One region of the Mycobacterium sp. NGS24 genome, then DNA from elsewhere that is predicted to be linked to it. Evidence: predicted binding sites of a transcription regulator. Region 1 holds the regulator's gene; the other holds the start of a gene.

Region 1 (6,032 bases):
CACCAATGGAATCAACTCCGACCTGGTGATCGTGGTCGCCCAGACCGACCCGGAGAAGGGCGCCCAGGGATTCAGCCTGCTGGTCGTCGAGCGCGGCATGGAGGGCTTCGAGCGGGGCCGCCACCTGGACAAGATCGGTCTGGACGCGCAGGACACCGCCGAACTGTCCTTCACCGACGTCAAGGTGCCGGTGGAGAATCTGCTGGGCGAAGAGGGTCTGGGCTTCATCTATCTGATGCAGAACCTGCCGCAGGAGCGGATCAACATCGCCATCATGGCCGCTGCGGCGATGGAGGCGGTGCTGGAGGACACCGTGCAGTACGCCAAGGAGCGCAAAGCATTCGGCAAGCCGATCGGCAGCTTCCAGAACACGCGGTTCCTGCTGGCCGAACTGGCCACCGAGGCCACCGTGGTGCGCATGATGGTGGACAACTTCCTGGCCCTGCACCTGGAGGAGAAGCTGACGGTCGAGCAGGCCGCGATGGCCAAGTGGTATTCCACCGAGAAGCAGGTTCACCTGATCGACCGGTGCCTGCAGCTGCACGGCGGATACGGTTACATGCGCGAATACCCGGTTGCCCGCGCGTATCTCGATGCTCGCGTGCAGACCATTTACGGTGGCACGACCGAGATCATGAAAGAGATCATCGGCCGCAGCCTCGGCGTCTGACGGTCGGCGGCCGCAGGCCGCGATTTCGATGTGGAACGTTGACCGGATCGAGCCCTAACGTAGCGTCGGTCCGTGCGAAATGCGTATCCGCTGCGCTCGGTCGAGACGCAGGTGCCGCTCTCCCATCTCTCGCGACACGGGCGCGGCCCGGCATCATTTCGACGTCGGGTCGATAACCGTTTCCGTAATATCTACAATTTGACTTCGCATTTCTCGTTCGCTAGAGCAAAGTTATGCGAGCCCGGCAACGATGCAGGTCGTAGCTGGGGAATGGCCCACGGCGGGCGATCCGCCGGCTCGCCAGGTGGGCAGGGGCATCGGCTGGGAGGCTTGGTGGACGGGCGGAGAGGGCAATTGAGCAAGCTGGTCGGTCGGGCGCTGCTCGGCTTGGCGGCTACCGCGCTGGCTGTGACGCTGCTGGCGCCGACCGCTGCGGCGTCCCCGATCGGCGACGCCGAGGCGGCCATGATGGCCGCGTGGGAGAAAGCCGGTGGCGACACCTCGACGCTGGGCGCCCGCAAGGGCGACGTCTATCCGATCGGGGACGGCTTCGGGCTGGACTTCGACGGCGGCAAGATGTACTTCACGCCTGCCTCCGGCGCGAAGTTCATGTTCGGCCCGATCCTGGAGAAATACGAATCGCTGGGTGGTCCCGCGGGTAGTGACCTGGGTTTTCCCACCATCAATGAAGTGCCCGGCCTCGCCGGACCGGACAGCCGGGTCAGTACCTTCGCCGCCAGCGACAACCCGGTGATCTTCTGGACGCCCGACCACGGTGCGTTCGTGGTGCGCGGCGCCCTGAACGCGGCGTGGGACAAGCTGGGCAGCTCCGGCGGCGTGCTGGGCGCCCCGATCAGCGATGAGACCTACGAGGGCGAGGTGACCTCGCAGAAGTTCACCGGCGGTGAGGTGTCCTGGAACCGCAAGACCAAGGAGTTCACCACCAATCCGGCGAACCTGGCCGAACAGCTCAAGGGTCTGCAGGTGGCGATCGACCCCACTGCCGCCATCAACATGGCGTGGCGCGCCGCAGGTGGCGCTGCCGGACCGCTGGGCGCCAAGAAGGGTAGTCAGTCGCCGATCGGCGGGGACGGCATCGCCCAGGAGTTCGACGGCGGCAAGATCTTCTTCAGCCCGGCCACCGGCGCCAACGCGGTCGAGGGGCCGATCCTGCAGAAGTACGAAGCAGTCGGTGGTCCGGTGAGCAGCGACCTGGGCTTTCCGGTCGCCAACGAGGCCGACGGCGGCATCACGCCCGCCAGCCGTGTCGCTGTGTTCTCCGCAGCTGACAAGCCGGTGATCTTCTGGACGCCCGAACACGGCGCTTTCGTCGTGCGCGGAGCCATGAAAGCCGCCTGGGACAAGCTCAAGGGGGCCACCGGCAAGCTCGGCGCCCCGGTCGCTGACCAGACGGTGGACGGCGACGTGGTGTCGCAGAAGTTCACCGGCGGCAAGATCTCGTGGAACCGCGCCAAGAACACGTTCACTACCGACCCGGCCAACCTCGCGCCGCTGCTGTCCGGCCTGCAGGTGTCGGGGCAGAACACCCCAAGTAATTCGGCGTCGGCGCCCGCGGGCAAGAAGTTCACCTTCCACTGGTGGTGGCTGATCGCGGCCATTCCTTTGCTGCTGCTGGTGCTGATGACGGTGTTGGTGGTGTCGGGTTTGCGTCGGCGCCGCGCCGCAGTACCGGATGCGCCGGTGTACGACCGCGACCGGGACCTCGGTGTGGAATACGACCCCGGTGCCGATGACCGCTGGCCGCATGAGGAAATCGATTACGGTTCCGAGCGTTTCCCGCCCGTCGACCAGCATGTCGAGGCAGAGGCGGACGCAGACCCCACCGCCGGCCGGGTCAGCTGGTCCAGAGCGGGGGCCGTCCCGCAGGCCGGCTCCGAGCAGGGTGTTGACGACGACGAATACGGCCACGTTGCCGAAGAGCATTTCGATCCGGACGGGTCGGCGGAGTTCGAGGAGGAAGACCCCGACGCGGTGGGCACCACGCCCATCCCCGTCGTGTCGCGCGGCGCTCTTGGTGAACTCGCCGAGGAGGAGCCGGTCGTGCCGGAGACAGTCGCGCCGGACGATTTCGCGCCGGAGGTGTCGGTGCCGCAGACGAATGCGCCGTACCTGCCGGTCCCGGACGTGCCGGAGTTCGAGGAAGTGCCCGAACCCCTGGACGTTCAGGAGAGCCCGGAACCCCCGGAGTTCGTGGAGTACCCGGAAACGGAGCCGGCCCGGCCGTCCAGCGAGGATTATGCGGACGCGTTTTACCCGGTGACCGAGCCGGGGCGCAATGCGGACGACGAGTCACCCGATCTCGCCTCACCGCCGGATGCCGTCGCGGTTCCCGAGCTGCGAAAGGGTCGACATGCCGCAGCGGACCCGGCCGGGTATGCCGTGGAACCTGACACGCCGTTCGGGGCCGCCCCGCAGGTCCAAGCGCCGACCGCCGCGCCAGCAGGCAGCGCCGCGGTGCGCCCGACCATCCATCTGCCGCTCGACGACGACCCGTACCGGGCGCCGGACGGCTATCCCATCAAGGCCAGTGCCCGGTTCGGGCTGTACTACACGCCCACCAGCGCGCTGTACCACGACACCCTGGCCGAGATCTGGTTCGCCAACGAAGACGCCGCGCGCGCCAACGGTTTCGTCAGAGCCGATTGAGGATGCGCGCTACACCTTGCGAATCACGGTGACGACCTTGCCGAGCACGATCGCATCGTTGCCGGGAATCGGATCGAACGCGGGGTTGTGCGGCATCAGCCACACTTGACCGCCCGCTCGCTTGAACGTCTTCACAGTGGCCTCGCCGTCGATCATCGCCGCGACGATGTCGCCGTTGTCAGCGACATTCTGCTGGCGGACGACGACCCAGTCGCCGTCGCAGATGGCGGCCTCGACCATCGACTCACCCACCACCTTGAGCAGGAACAGCGTCCCTTCGCCCACCAGCTCGCGGGGCAACGGGAACACGTCTTCGACGGCTTCCTCAGCCAGGATCGGGCCGCCGGCGGCAATGCGCCCCAAGACCGGGACGAAAGTGGGTTCCGGCAGGGCGTCCGAGCCGATGACATCGGTACGGGGCACTGCCGCATCGTCGGCACCGCGCACGTCGACGGCGCGCGGGCGATTCGGGTCGCGCCGCAGATAGCCTTTGCGCTCCAGGGTGCGTAACTGGTGGGCGACCGACGAGGTGGACGTCAGGCCCACCGCGTCGCCGATCTCGCGGATACTCGGCGGATAGCCCCGCGTTGTCACCGAGGTACGGATGACCTCGAGGATGGTGCGCTGCCGCTCGGTCAGCGTTACATCGGCCGCAGGTGGCCGGCCTTGTGTCGCTTTCGCACTACCCGGGCCGAAACCGGCCGCGGTGTCGTTGCTGTCGCTCATGGATCTGAATGTAACCGCACCAGGCTCAAAATTCAAACATGTGTTCGACCGGGCGTGTCATCGCCCAGACCACAGCCGAAATCTGCGGAAATAAAGTGAATCACAAGTGTGTAACTTCCGCGTGGTCGGGGTATCTGATAGTCACCCAGCTGGTTGCACCGACAAATCCTTGTCGGTGGTGAGGTCTACCGTTTTGCTCGTGCGACACGCGTCGCTCAAATGTTCGGGTTTCGAACACGTGAGCGACTATGGTCGAACACACGAGCGATAAGTAGTCGACCGGAGGGAACGGCATGACACTCATCTACGCGGGTCCGCACCGCAGCGGGAACACGCAGGGCCACCTGAACAGGCCTGTTGGGCGGCCGGTGCGCCAATATCCCTCGTACCGCGCCGGCCAGGGTGGATCCAGCAGACCGGGGCCCGCACGCCCGGGTGTGGCGCCCGTTCGCTACTACGGCACCGGCGTCACGCGCTCGACGGTCGCACATCGCAGACGCCCGGTGAGCGTGGCCACCACGATCGGACTGGCCCTGCTTGCGGGCGTCATCACCGTGTGGCTGGGGCTGATGGCGAACTTCGGCAGCATGGTCAACGACGGCGCGGCCGAGTCGGCGCCGCAGGTGCCCGCCGCCCTGGCGGTCGTGCGGGTGGAACCGGGGGAGTCGTTGCAAGACCTCGCTGCCCGGGTGGCGCCCGGCGCGCCGGTGCGCGACGTCGTGGAACGGATTCGCGACCTGAACGCACTGGATTCCAGTGCGGTCTCGGCGGGTCAGACCCTGATCGCCCCGATCGGCTGAGCGAGCACCCGCCCGATCGGTGGTTGCCCGGGTCAGCGTTGGCCCGCTACGGAGCACGCAGGTACTGTCGGGGTGTTCTTCTACCCGGATACCAGTCGGTACGGCAAAGGAGCGGCTCTTGCACTGCCCGTTCTGCCGGCATCCCGATTCGCGGGTGATCGACTCGCGAGAAACCGATGAGGGCCAGGCGATTCGCCGTCGTCGCTCGTGCCCGGAATGCGGACGCCGGTTCACGACGGTGGAGACCGCGGTGTTGGCCGTGGTCAAGCGCAGCGGCGTCACCGAGCCCTTCAGTCGCGAGAAGGTGATCAGTGGCGTCCGCCGGGCCTGTCAGGGGCGCCAGGTTGACGACGATGCGCTGAATTTACTTGCCCAGCAGGTGGAGGACGCGGTGCGTGCCGCCGGCCCCGAGGTCCCCAGCAACGAGGTCGGCCTGGCCATTCTGGGACCGCTGCGCGACCTCGACGAGGTGGCCTACCTGCGGTTCGCCTCCGTCTACCGGTCCTTCTCGTCGGCCGACGATTTCGAGCGCGAGATCGAGGCGCTGCGCGCGCACCGCAACGTTTCGACGTCCGGCTGACCGCACCCCGATGGGCGCCGAACTACATCCTGATCTGCATGCGCTGGCGCCGTTGTTAGGTACCTGGGTGGGCCGGGGCGCGGGGGAGTATCCGACGATCCAGCCTTTCGAATACCTCGAAGAGGTTGTCTTCGCCCACGTCGGCAAGCCCTTCCTGAGCTATGGACAGAAGACCAAGGCCCCCGCCGACGGCAAGCCGTTGCATGCCGAGACGGGCTATCTTCGGGTACCGCAGCCCGGTCACGTGGAGCTGGTGCTGGCCCATCCCAGCGGCATCACCGAAATAGCGGTCGGCACCTACTCGGTGACCGGTGACGTCATCGAAATCGATGTGGCGACAACCAGTATCGGACTGACGCCGACGGCCAAAGAGGTCAGCGCCCTGGGGCGGTCGTTGCGGATCGCGGGGGACGAGCTGTCGTACTCGCTGCAGATGGGTGCGGTCGGGCAACCCCTGCAACACCATCTGTCCGCCACGCTGCGCCGACAGCTGTGACAGCCGCGCCGGCTCGCGGACGCGAACTCAGGTGGCGCTGCGCTCGTCGGCACCCATCGCGTTGAGCACGGCCACCCGGGTGTCAGTCGGACC
Region 2 (6,032 bases), on a different contig from region 1:
GTGGCCAACCCGGACGTGCAGTGGGGCCCGGGCAGCATCGACGCGCTGCTGAACGCCGCTGCCCGGTGGCCGCGGGCGGGTGCGCTGGGCCCGCTGATCCGGGACCCCGACGGGTCGGTGTACCCGTCCGCGCGTCACCTGCCCAGCCTGGTCCGCGGCGGCATGCACGCGGTGCTCGGCCCGGTCTACCCGCGCAACCGGTGGACCCGTGCGTACCGGCAGGAACACCTGGAGCCCAGCGAACGCCCGGTGGGCTGGCTGTCGGGGTCGTGCCTGCTGGTGCGGCGCGCGGCGTTCGACCAGATCGGTGGTTTCGACGAGCGCTACTTCATGTATATGGAGGACGTCGACCTCGGCGACCGGCTCGGCAGAGCCGGCTGGCAGTCCGTGTACGTCCCCACCGCTGAGGTGCTGCACCACAAAGGCCACTCCACCGGCCGGGACCCGGCCAGCCACCTGGCTGCGCATCACCGCAGTACCTATATCTTCTTGGCGGACCGGCACTCCGGATGGTGGCGCGCCCCGCTGCGCTGGACGCTGCGCGGTTCGCTGGCGGTGCGTTCGCGCCTGATGGTGCGCAGCGCGCTGCGCCGGTCGCGCAGATCGTTGCAGCGGGAACTGGCAGAAGGGCGGCACTGAGTTGGCAACCCACCACGTCGATGCGGTGGTCCTGGTCGGCGGCAAAGGCACGCGACTGCGGCCCCTGACGCTGTCCGCGCCCAAACCGATGCTGCCGACGGCCGGGCTGCCATTTCTCACCCATCTGTTGTCGCGGATCGCCGCCGCCGGCATCGAGCACGTGGTGCTGGGCACGTCGTACCGGGCCGAGGTGTTCGAGGCCGAGTTCGGCGACGGATCCAAGCTCGGCCTGCAGATCGAGTACGTGACCGAGGAGAACGCGCTGGGCACCGGCGGCGGCATCGCGAATGTCGCCCCCAAGCTCCGCCACGACACCGTCATGGTGTTCAACGGCGACGTGCTCTCCGGCGCCGATCTGGGCCAGTTGCTCGAGTTTCATCGCGGGCATCAGGCCGACGTGACGCTGCACCTGGTCCGGGTCGGTGATCCGCGCGCGTTCGGTTGCGTCCCCACCGACGACACGGACCGGGTCGTCGCCTTTCTGGAGAAGACACAGGACCCGCCGACCGACCAGATCAACGCCGGCTGTTACGTGTTCGGCCGCGACATCATCGACCGCATTCCGCGCGGGCGCGAGGTGTCGGTGGAACGCGAGGTATTTCCGTCGCTGCTGTCGGCGGACGACGTCAAGGTGTGCGGCTACGTCGACGCCACCTACTGGCGCGACATGGGCACCCCGGAGGACTTCGTGCGCGGCTCGGCCGATCTGGTGCGCGGCATCGCGCCGTCGCCGGCCCTGCACGGGCAGCGCGGCGAGTCGTTGGTGCACGACGGCGCGGCGGTGGCGCCGGGCGCGCTGCTGATCGGCGGCACCGTCGTGGGCCGGGGCGCCGAGATCGGCGCGGGGGTGCGGCTGGACGGCGCGGTGATCTTCGACGGGGTCAAGGTCGAGGCGGGCAGTGTGATCGAGCGCTCGATCATCGGGTTCGGTGCCCGCATCGGGCCGCGGGCGCTGATCCGCGACGGCGTGATCGGCGACGGCTGCGACATCGGTGCGCGCTGCGAACTGCTGCGCGGGGCGCGGGTGTGGCCAGGGGTCTCGATTCCCGACGGTGGGATCCGCTACTCGTCGGACGTCTGAGCTTCCTCCGGGCGGCGGGCCCGATCCACCAGGTACGCCAACGCGTGATCGGTGCCTTCGGGCAGCGCGTCCGCCGGCCACCAGCGCAGGTCGTCGGACTCGTCGCTGATGGCGATCCGGGCACCGCTCGGCGCACGCGCCACGAACTGCAGGTCCAGATGCCGGGTCGGCTTGCCCAGCGAGCAGGTCAGCGCGTGGACGTGCACGGCAACGAGTTCCGGGTCCAGCGCCAGGTCGGGGATGCCGGACTCCTCGACGGCCTCGCGCAGCGCGGCGGCCTGGATGTCGGCATCGACATCCTGCTCGCAGTGTCCGCCGAGTTGCACCCAGCGGCGCAGCCGGGGATGCAGGGTGAGCAGCACCCGCTCGCCGCTGTCGTCGAGCACCAGGGTCGAGGCGGTGATGTGCCCGGGCTCGCACTCCCGCAGGCACGCGTCCGGGCGGGCCAGCACGAACCCGAGCACGGCCTGGCGCAGCGCGTCCTGGGCGGGTTCGGGCGCCTGCCACCCGGCGAGCAGGTCGATCACCGAATCCCGCAAGCTCATCGGTGGATCAACAGATCCGCGACCGGCGCCGGCTCGCGCGGTTCGATCGCCTCGGCGGGGTAGCCGATTGCGATGGCCCCCAGCGGCTCCCAATCACGGTGCAGGCCAAGCTCTTCGCACACCAGGTCGGCGGCGAAGATCGTCGACCCGATCCAGCAGCTGCCCAGGCCGCGGACCGCCAGCGCAACCAGCAGACCCTGGACGGCGGCGCCGACGGCGACGGTGAACATGGTGTGCTCGGCCTCGGTGCGGGCGGCGTCCGGGTAGCTGTGCGCGCCGTCGGGCACCAGAAAGGGTATGACGACTTCGGGCGCGTCATAGAGAATCTGGCCGCGCGAGACGCGGCGCTCCACCGCATCGGCGGGCTTGCCGTCACCGCTCAGATCGGTCCGCCACTTGTCTTTCATCCGGTCCAGCAGCCGATTTCGGGTGGCCTGGGTCTGCAGCCACACGAACCGCACCGGCCGGGTGTGGTGCGGCGCCGGGGCGGTCAGCGCCTCGGCGACCGCGGCTTCGACCAGCTCCGCCGGCACCGGTTCGCTGCTGAACTGCCGCACCGAGCGGCGCATCAGCTGGGCCTGGCGGTGACCCAGGTCGAGGGCCTCGGCGGTGCCGAGCCAGAACAGGTCTTCGGTGCCTGCGCGCACCAGGTGCCGCGCGGTCGTGCCGTTGTCGGCGGGTTCGAGCCCCCGGATCACCGCCACCGGCATCGCGGTCAGCTTGCCCTTCACCAGGTCGGCTGCCGCCGCGATCTCGTCGGCGACGGCGATCTCGGTGACCACCAGATCATTGCCGTGCTGATCGACGGCGCCCGAATAGTTGTGCAGCACAGCTATTCCCGCACTTCCCACCGCAGCGTCGATCTGGCCGTTACGCCAGGCCCGGCCCATGGTGTCGGTGATCACAACGGCGACGGTGACCCCGAGCAGTTCACCCAGCCGCGCCCGCAGCGCGGCGGCACTGCCGTCCGGGTCCACCGGCAGCAGCGCCAATTCCGATGTCCCGACGTTGGATCCGTCCACCCCGGCCGCGGCCTGGATCAGGCCCAGCCGGTTCTCGGTGATCAGGGTGCGTCCCTTGCGGGCCAGCACCCGGACCGCCTCGCCGTCAATCAGCTTACGGCGCAGGGTATCTCGCTGCTCAGGATCCGGGGGAGCCGGCACCAGGCGGCCTTCACATTTGGACACCACCTTGCTGGTGACCACCACCACGTCACCGTCGCGCAGCCATGGCATGGCGGCGGCCAGCGCGGCGCCCAGGTCGTCACCGGGACGGAACTCGGGAAGCCCGGGAGCGGGCAGGATCTCGATCCTCCCGGCGGTGCCGTGTTCGCCCGTCGGCGGCAGCGTGGGCTGCCCGGTCATACTGTCACGCCAGCCAGTTCCAGCCCGGCGCGCACCATCTCAGCCGTGGTCGCCGGGTCGCTCATCAGAAGCGGGATGGATCGCACCGCCACAGCGTCGATTTCGGCGCGATCACCCTCGTGGATCAGCCAGCAGTCCAGTATCCCGGTGGTGCCGCGCGCACCGTAATGCCGCCCGACGGCCTCAGCGGTGGAGTCCACGCCGATCACCGATAGACAGGCATCGGCCATGCCGCGCAACGGTTTTCCACCGATGATCGGTGAGTACCCGACCACCGGGGCGGTCGCGGTGCGCAGGGCGGCGCGGATGCCGGGTACCGCCAGGATGGCCCCGACGCTCACCACCGGATTGGACGGTGCCAGCATGATTACGTCGGCTTCGGCGATGGCCGCCACCGCTTCTGTTGTGGCGCTAGCCTTTTCGGCTCCGACGAAGGCGAAACTGTGGGTGGGGACTTGGGCGCGGTAGCGAACCCACCACTCCTGGAAGTGGATCGCTTTGCGCGAACCGTCGGACGGATCGGTGATCACCACATGCGTTTCACAGCGGTCGTCGCTGGCCGGCAGCAACCGCGCGCCCGGCTGCCAACGATCGCACAGTGCGGCGGTGATCTGCGACAGCGGGTAACCGGCGTTGAGCATCTGAGTTCGAATCAGGTGGGTGGCCAGATCGCGATCGCCGAGCCCGAACCAATCGGGTTGCACCCCGTAGCGCGCCAGTTCCTCTTTGGCATGCCAGGTTTCGTCCCGATGGCCCCAGCCGCGCTCCGGGTCCACCCCGCCGCCCAGGGTGTACATGCAGGTGTCCAAGTCCGGGCAGATGCGTACGCCGTGGATCCACGCGTCGTCGCCGATGTTGACGACGGCGGTCAGTTCATGACCGGTTTGGTCCGACCGAGCAAACTGTCCCAGGCCGAGGAAGTGTTGTGCGCCGAGCAGGAAGCGGGCGCCGCCGACGCCGCCGACCAACACGGTGACCTTCACACCGCAGGACAGTACCCGTCGCGCGCGGACGGGTTGTTATCGGTAACCACTGTGGCACAAGGGACTTGTGATAATACTGTGTTCGACACGCCCGAGTGCCGAAACAACAGAAACGCCGAAATTCGGTTACGAGATGGTATGGAAATGCGCCGAAGTGCTTGACCAGGGTCACCGGCACGTGTCTAATCACATCAGTGTCATTTCCCGGTTGGCCGGCCGGTTCCGGTGTCGCAGACCGAGATTCGATCACTTGTTCGAATTGGGTATCTGTACATCAGAACAGTGGTAAACCATTCACTCTCTATCAGTGAGGAGGCGGAGTCATGTCCTATGAATACCTTCGGGGCGTAATGGGGGGCACACCGCACACCACGTCCGGCTCGGTCGTGACGTCTCTGCCGACACCGAAAGCACCCGTCCGTCCTCATCTCAGCGTGGTTCCGGATGCGCCCGCCGCATTCGAGCCCGAGCCACTGCCGGAAGTCCCCGCCGACCAATGGCAGGACAAAGCGCTGTGCGCCCAGACCGACCCCGAGGCCTTCTTCCCGGAGAAGGGTGGCTCCACCCGCGAGGCGAAGAAGATCTGCCTGGGGTGCGAGGTCCGTCATGAGTGCCTCGACTACGCGCTGGCCCACGACGAGCGGTTCGGCATCTGGGGTGGACTGTCCGAGCGCGAACGTCGCCGCCTCAAGCGCGGCGTCATCTAGTCCGCCGCACAAAGTTCAGTCGTCGATCGTCGGGTCGATGACCGACGGCTCCACGTCCAGGTAGATCGCCACCTGGGCCACCAGGATCTCGTGCAGCAGGTCACCGAGTTCGACGGTGTCTTTCGCCCGTCGCTCAATCGGCTTGCGGAACAATACAATTCGCGCCCGCGTCGCGTTGCCGCGCACGTCGACCCCGGCGGGTATCAGACGGGCCAGGGCGATCGGTCCGTCCGCGATCACCTCAGGTGGCCACTGCACGCTGTCGGGATCCTTGGCCGCGATGCGGGGGATCTCGTCGACGGCGACGTCGAGTTCGGCTACCCGCTCACCGACCCGTCGCTCAATGGGTTCGTAGGCCTCCAGCACCGCCATGTCGAACCGCTCGGCGCGGCTGCGCCAGCCCGGCACGGTGGGCGGCAGCAACGGGCCGCGCAGATCGCGGCCCCTGCGCCGGGATCGGTGCCCGAACGTCCCGGCCCACCTGCCCGCAGGCCGACCGCTGCGGCCGGAGCCGCGGGAATCGCTCACGCGCCGATGGTAACGGTTGTACATCGTGGCTAGAACCGATGCGCGTGTCCGGCGCTTGAGCGGCGTTTGCGCACGATAGCCTTTCGCTCGTGAACGTACCCCGTCGCTGCTGCCGGCCCGGGTGTCCGCACTATGCAGTGGCAACGCTGACGTTCGTTTACTCGGACTCCACGGCGGTGGTCGGA

Evidence for each region. The regulator LexA, encoded in region 1, represses DNA repair genes until DNA is damaged. The targets are predictions, from matches to a motif close to CGAACANNTGTTCG.
Region 2: a site for LexA is predicted at 4,856-4,869, ahead of cofD (2-phospho-L-lactate transferase). Genes of this name have one in related genera too.

The regions. Positions count from the first base shown of each region.
Region 1 is NZ_JCALDW010000010.1:93,542-99,573, reverse strand. Features, by position in the region: gene AC5Y6Y_RS15115 (acyl-CoA dehydrogenase family protein) at 1-670, shown strand, start outside; gene AC5Y6Y_RS15110 (LGFP repeat-containing protein) at 1,004-3,337, shown strand; gene lexA (transcriptional repressor LexA) at 3,347-4,063, opposite strand; gene AC5Y6Y_RS15100 (LysM peptidoglycan-binding domain-containing protein) at 4,357-4,863, shown strand; gene nrdR (transcriptional regulator NrdR) at 4,982-5,443, shown strand; gene AC5Y6Y_RS15090 (peroxynitrite isomerase) at 5,454-5,939, shown strand; gene AC5Y6Y_RS15085 (alpha/beta fold hydrolase) at 5,967-6,032, opposite strand, start outside.
Region 2 is NZ_JCALDW010000003.1:403,690-409,721, forward strand. Features, by position in the region: gene AC5Y6Y_RS07380 (glycosyltransferase family 2 protein) at 1-639, shown strand, start outside; gene manB (mannose-1-phosphate guanylyltransferase) at 641-1,720, shown strand; gene AC5Y6Y_RS07390 (NUDIX hydrolase) at 1,702-2,265, opposite strand; gene AC5Y6Y_RS07395 (coenzyme F420-0:L-glutamate ligase) at 2,262-3,629, opposite strand; gene cofD (2-phospho-L-lactate transferase) at 3,626-4,612, opposite strand; gene AC5Y6Y_RS07405 (WhiB family transcriptional regulator) at 4,963-5,319, shown strand; gene AC5Y6Y_RS07410 (metallopeptidase family protein) at 5,335-5,754, opposite strand; gene AC5Y6Y_RS07415 (DUF3499 domain-containing protein) at 5,937-6,032, shown strand, end outside.